3 regions of the Paenibacillus lutimineralis genome follow, and region 2 is predicted to be linked to each of the others. Evidence: riboswitches for the same ligand, from Rfam matches in the RefSeq annotation. Region 2 holds a riboswitch; each other region holds the start of a gene.
What was found. Region 2 has a riboswitch for thiamine pyrophosphate ahead of tenA (thiaminase II). Riboswitches for the same ligand answer to the same signal wherever they lie in the genome.
Positions count from the first base shown of each region.

Region 1: it holds a riboswitch for thiamine pyrophosphate, as region 2 does, so the genes downstream of both, EI981_RS03040 (ABC transporter substrate-binding protein) here and tenA (thiaminase II) in region 2, are expected to answer to the same signal.
Region 3: it holds a riboswitch for thiamine pyrophosphate, as region 2 does, so the genes downstream of both, EI981_RS23540 (ECF transporter S component) here and tenA (thiaminase II) in region 2, are expected to answer to the same signal.

Region 1 is NZ_CP034346.1:709,217-711,488, forward strand. Features, by position in the region: gene EI981_RS03040 (ABC transporter substrate-binding protein) at 1-876, opposite strand, end outside; TPP riboswitch at 1,369-1,480, opposite strand; gene EI981_RS03045 (CcdC family protein) at 1,663-2,172, opposite strand.
Region 2 is NZ_CP034346.1:1,241,273-1,243,544, forward strand. Features, by position in the region: gene EI981_RS05250 (adenine deaminase) at 1-971, shown strand, start outside; TPP riboswitch at 1,046-1,150, shown strand; gene tenA (thiaminase II) at 1,389-2,090, shown strand; gene thiM (hydroxyethylthiazole kinase) at 2,261-2,272, shown strand, end outside.
Region 3 is NZ_CP034346.1:5,324,245-5,326,516, forward strand. Features, by position in the region: gene EI981_RS23535 (ABC transporter ATP-binding protein) at 1-429, opposite strand, end outside; gene EI981_RS23540 (ECF transporter S component) at 432-1,037, opposite strand; TPP riboswitch at 1,165-1,276, opposite strand; gene asd (archaetidylserine decarboxylase) at 1,430-2,227, shown strand.

The DNA.
Region 1 (2,272 bases), 530 kb from region 2:
CCATTTCTGGCTGGCGATGACCAGATCTTTATCGAGATCAGGTACGGCATTCAGCAGAATATCAGCTGCTTCCTCCGGATGCTGGATCGCATATTGATATCCTTTGGAGGTGGCACGTAGGAACGCCTTAATTAATTCAGGATCGTCCTTGATCTGCTTCTCATTGGTTGAAATAACCGGAGTGTAGTAATCGAGCTTATCCGAGTAGTCCTTCACGTAGAGCATATCAAGCGGCTCGCCACGCAACTCGGCTTCGATACCAGTCCAGGCATAGAAGATCCAGGCAAAATCGATATCTCTCTTCACGGCGGTGAAGAAGTCGGCTTCGCCCATATTGATAATTTTTACCTTATTAACATCTCCGCCATCGATATCCATGATCGATTTCATGACGGCCTCTTCGACGGGTGAACCCCAGCCGCCGTAGGTCTTGCCTTCAAAGTCCTTAGGTGCCTTGATGCTCCGGTCCACAGGCGCGGCGAAGCCGGATGTATTATGCTGAATAACGGCCGCGATCGAGACGAGGGGCACGCCTTGAGTACGACCTTGTGTCACGCTCTCCTGATAGCTGATTCCGAAAGGTACTTCACCGGATGCAACCATTGCGTCCGCACCGCCAGAGCCCGGCAGCAGTATGTCTAGCTTCAGGCCCTCCTCTTCATAGAACCCTTTGGCCTGTGCAACATAGAGACCGGTATGGTTCGTATTCGGACTCCAGTCCAGCACGAATTTAACATCACGCAGCTCCTTCGTCTGTCCTCCCGTTGCTGCATTTCCGTTAGCGGCCGATGTGTTGGCATTATTCGCTTTGCCGCAGCCCGCGATGATGACAAGCAGGCAGGACAAGGCAAGCAGAACCCATTTTGATCGATGCAATGATATTCCCTCCTTCAAGATGTCTAATCCGTATTCACTTCTAGAGGTAGTTCAAAAAGTCTAATTTTGATAAGAAAACCAATCGAGGCCAATTCAAGGATGAGCGACCGCGATTCAGTGGTAGGTTTTCTTGCGAAGTAACACTGAGAGCTTATTCGACATCGAATCTTGAATTCAGCCGGGCCTAAGCAAATGCTTACGAAGTCATGTTTCCTTCGGAAACATCTCAGGTGCTCACGTACCCACTACGTACGCTCCGCTCCTCAGGCCCTAGCTTCATCCAACTGAAGCGTTTTGAAAAAACGCACATCGGAAGCATAAGCTTCGGTGCTGAAAACCGAACTTTTTGAACACGTACTTCTAGAGGAACTTACACTTCTAGTGTTCCTGATCATTTCCGAATGAAGCCGGTAGTTAATAGGTTTAAATATACAGGATGCAAAAAAAGCGCCCCGGATCGGGACGCATAGGTGCACTTGAATATGAGCATAGCTTCATACCTGCATTTCTTCCTACGCTGGCATTACCCAGATCAGGTTAAAGGGTCAGTATCTTCTCGGGATACAATCTCAGCCGGCCTATTCCAGCTCCCCTGAACTATTGAACTACGGATTACAATTGCCATTATAGTTCGCTGTTGCAGATATGTCCAGTTAGAAAAATACAATACCGCGCTTCGACATCCGAAGAGATGGAGCCATTAACCGCAGAGGTAAAGGAGTTGCCACCTCGATCTGCAGCCACTTGTTCTGGTTGCCAATCTTGTTTAAGATAAGGTTAATCACTTCACGCTTCTGGATTTATGGGGTTCGTATCAGTCTGATTCGTAATGGCGCGATACTTCTTGAGCATGTAGAGCCGCCAGCGCACGATCATACCGAAGGCGAGAATGAAGAAAAGCGAGCCAGTCTGAAGAATGGAGACATATTGCTCGATTACTTCATGCAGAGCCAGCCGAATCACGAGCAGGCCGATCAGAATGAAGGCAAATCCGCTGGATCTTTTGGCAAATACTTGTCCGCCCTTCATCTCAAAATGGGTAGTGCGAATGAGCGGATAAGAGAACAGAAGCCAGCCAGCGGCAAAAGCGATGACTCCATACAGGACAGAAATACGCATCTGCGGCTCCACGAACATGGCGAAGCCGGTAGCCATACCGAGCGGAGGAATAATAATCTTCTTGATCGTCACCGGACGATTGCTGGCCTTAAGTCTAACGATGATGACAGATACGGCCATCAGAATCATAACAGCCGTCGCAATGATCCGCATATAAAAAGGGCTAATGGCGTCCATAATAACACCCCTTCTTTAATGAATTTGGTTGATCGGTTACGATAAATAATTCAACGTTTTGAAATACCTCTTAGGCGAAATCATTATATCATAAATCCTC
Region 2 (2,272 bases):
GTCGCATGATGCTCGTCACAGACGATCGCAGCCCGGAATCTCTCGTCGATGAGGGACATATGGACTTTGTAGTCCGTCATGCGATCTCGCAAGGTGTACGTCCGGTAACGGCTTTCCAGATGGCAACGATCAATACGGCAGAACGCTTTGGGGTTGCTCGGGATGTAGGCACCATTACACCGGCTTCCATCGCTGACATCATTATCCTTGATGGTAATTTGGCCGACGTGAACGTTGTTATGACGATTGCGGCTGGACAAGTTGTGGCTGAGAACGGCAAGATGACCGTAGAATTGCCTGAGTTCGAATATCCGCAGGAGGCTATTAACTCGGTGCACCTTACTCGTACGGTGATTGAACAGGACTTTGTTATCGAAGCCCCAATCCAATCCGGCGAATTGACGGCGCGAGCTATCGGTGTACGCGAGAACCACGTGGATACGACGGAAGACCTTGTGTTTGTGCGGATTGAGAACGGACAGGTTGCACTTAAGGTAGAGGATGGCATCTCCAAGTTGGCCGTCATTGAGCGTCACAAAGGAACAGGCAACAAGACGGTGGGTCTGGTATCGCGCGTTGGCTTCAACGTACCGGCTGCGATCGCAACGACCGTTGCTCATGACTGTCATAATGTGATGATCATCGGGAATTCCGATGCTCTGATGGCCAAGGCTGCGAACACCGTTGCAGAAATGCAGGGCGGTATCGCTGTTGTTACCGAAGACAAGATCGTCAAGCTGCCGCTACCTGTGGCTGGACTGATGTCGAATGCGCCGTTCGAACAGGTTGCCGAGCAATCTCGTGCGGTAAGTCAAGCGTTGTATCAGGCAGGCTGCACAATGAACTATGCGTTCATGACCTTGTCACTGCTGGCGCTGGTTGTTATTCCTGAACTGCGTATTTCCGATCTCGGTCTGTTCAAGATGACAGAGCAAGGATTTGTGAAGGTTCCTTTGTTCGTCGAGGAGTAATAAGCCAGGCATCAGGGACTGTCACTATTTGACATAAGTCTGCTGCCATAGTTAAATAATAGGTAATTGAATAGGAAATCCACTAGGGGAGTCGTGATAACGACTGAGACAAGATAAATCTTGGACCCTTTGAACCTGATCTAGTTAGCACTAGCGTAGGAAAGTGGAGTCGGACTGAATTGCTGTAGCTATATTTGTTAAAGTGACAGGCCGCTCCATATCCGGAGCGGCCTTTTTGCTGTGTAAATCCGACCGAAAATCTGCATCTGCATTTGATTATTCGTGCGAATCAAGGGGTTCCATCAGTCCTCTCAGGGGATTTCTTCATTCAAGAGGTAAGTTGAACAAATGAAAACTTAGGAATAGGGACAACAGTTCAACTTTTATAGTTTCGAAAAAAATTTGGAGGTGGAGACCATGAGTTTTACGAGAGAGCTTCGTCAGCAGGCAGATCGTATTTTTCAAGCTATTTATGACCATCCATTTGTACGTGGGATCGCGGACGGAACATTGAAGAAGGAGCAGTTGATCCATTATGTGAAGCAGGATTTTGAGTATTTGAACGCCTTTATGCGGATTTATGGCATTGCCATATCCAAGAGCCGTACGCGGGAGGAGATCGAGATGTTCAACGAGCAGATCAACTTCGTGCTTCATAGCGAAGTGCACCCGCATAACAATTTTTGCCGCGTGGCTGGAGTTACTTATGAGGAACTCCAAGGCTTTCCGCTCGCGCCCTCGGCACATCACTATATCCGTCATATGCTAACCGTTGCGCACGAAGGCAGCCTGGGTGAGATCGTGTCCGCGTTGCTGCCTTGTCCTTGGACGTATATCGAAATCGGTCAGCGTCTGCTAGAGGAAGTCAAACCAGATGAATCGCATCCGTTCTACGATTGGATCGATTTCTACGGGGGAGGAATGTCGGATCTGACCGAACGATTCTGCCGTTATGTAGATGACTGGGCTGAGCACGTGACCGAAGCCGAGCGGCTGCGAATGAGAGAGCATTTTCTGCTGAGCTGCCAACTGGAATATATGTTCTGGGATATGGCATTCCGCGAGGAAGAATGGCCGGTTGCCATGGATTTGGGAAGCGAGGCTATGGGCCGTAACTGAACGGGTACAAGAGCCGGAATTAGGAATGTATGTGAGCCGGAACTGAACGGGAACAATCTGGCCTGGCCGGATCCGCCGAAAAACGGAGGGAACTACGAACTTGTTGTGGCATCAGATCCCAGATGGGAATGATGCCGAAAAATAAAATTGGAGAATGAGGTTGATCTAGAATGAGTACACTC
Region 3 (2,272 bases), 2.4 Mb from region 2:
TACCTGATCCAGAGCCTGCCTCATCCGTGTCTCCATCTCTTCCCTGGGAATACATAGATTCTCCAGCACGAAGGCCAGTTCTTCATCTATGTAAGGCATACAAAACTGCGTATCAGGGTCCTGAAACAATACGCCTCTTGATTCAGGAACCATTCTCTCCTTGAACCGCAGCGGTACCTCGACCATCTCAGGCATGATCCCGCTCAGCACCTGGAGCAAAGTAGACTTGCCGCAGCCGCTGGGTCCGAGCAATAGCACCTTCTCACCGCGCCTTACTGAGAGGGACAAGTCCTTGAATACGAATGCAGCTTCCCCTGGGAACTTCAGCCGAAGGTCTTGCACCCCCAAAATGATATCGGGTACCACAGCCGCTTGCTCAGCATCCTTAATATCAGACTCTGCAATCACATTTACATAAGATGTGTTCATCATTAATCATCCAACGCCGCCAGATCTTTGGATTCGACAGGACGAAGCAGATTGGTTACCCCTGTTCGCTCGACTGCTTTGGCCAAGCTGTAGGCCAGGAACCCAGCGATTACAACCGAGCTGACGGCACGCATTGAATATTTGGCAATGAACATCCACGGCGCATAATCTCCGACATATCCATAGAAAATGTCTGGAATCAGCGAGCCAATGGATGCGGCAAGACCTGCGAGACCCGCAACCGGCGCGGAGAAATTACGATAGCGGAATGCAGCAAATATGAGCTCTGCGGCAAGACCCTGAAGCAGACTATAGACAAGCAGCTGAATTCCCCAAGCGCTGCCGAATAGAACCTCTACGTGCGCGGCTGCAACTTCGGCAATCAGCGCCACACCCGGCTTGCGAATCAATAGAAATACAAGTGTCGAGGCGATGAACCACATGCCGTACACCAGTTCATCAGCCTGAAAGAACAGCGGAGATAGGAGTCCGTACACCGAGCTCCACAAATGATACACTACTCCGATTACAACCGAGATTAGCACCGTCACCAGAAGATCGCTAAGCTTCAGTCCTCTTTTTCCCTTTTGCAAGTTGACCTCTACCATTACTATCACTCCTTAATAAATTTATTGCGGGGATATTCCGTCTAGAGAACAACAAAAAACCGGCTGAATAAGCTCAGTCGGTTGTATAGTCCCAGTATGCAGACATGATGAGTCCACAAAATAAGCATGAACAGGACGATAGATTCTCTACGCTGGCATTATCCAGATCAGATTAACGGTCTGCAGCGGAGTATGCTGCCATCTCAGCCTGATTCACTCAAGCCCCCGTATCCCTATGCAATTAACATTACAATACACCACATGTTTCCAAGTTCGCAAGCATCAATTACAATATTTTTATATTTATTGCTTTCACTCTTATTCTATGTCAAGATAACGAAAGTAGATTGCGGCAGTTCCAACTGCCCTTCACCTATGGGAGGAAATAACAATTGGCTACCAAATGGATGATATGGATGACAGAGCTATCCTCGCGAAAATCGATTTGCCGGCTGACTGGCCGCTTTTCCCATTCCAAATGGAGCAGGTTCGTCATTCCACGCTTTGCTAAAGCTTATGGAATTACCCTGGATGAAGCGGAGAAAGAAATCAAAGAGTACCGCACTTTGAATGAATTCTTTACGCGCAGGCTCAAGCAAGGGATGCGCCCGATTTGCCAGGAGCCAGGCGGTGTCGTAAGCCCAGTGGATGCGCTTATTACTGCCATGGGGAAGATCCAATCCAGTACGATTCTGAATGTAAAAGGACAGGACTATTCCATTGATGAACTGCTTAACCATTCACCGAGGAGCGAGGCTTACCGCAATGGCTATGCTTATGTGCTCTATCTCAGCCCAACCGACTACCATCGCATTCATGTGCCTGTCAGCGGACGCAAGCTGGAAAGTGAGCACATACCGGGAAGAGTATATCCCGTGAATGACTTCGGCATGACCAATATGCGTTCTGTACTTAGCCGCAACGAGCGGCTCATCACATATATTTCCCATGAATACGGAGAGACCGCCGTCGTAAAAGTCGGGGCCATGAATGTCAGCAGCATCAAATATGTCGATAACGACACCAAAGAGTGGGAGCGCGGCGATGAGCTGGCCTATTTCGAATTCGGCTCCACGGTGGTTCTCCTGATGCAGAAGAACTTCCATCCGTTGTCCGGCCTGGACGTGGGAAGTAAAGTCAAAGTCGGGACCCTGCTCGGGCATTTTCACAATTCTGAGTCGGGTAAGTAATCATATAGACAAGAAAAAACCTGAGTACTCAGGTTTTTTCTTATT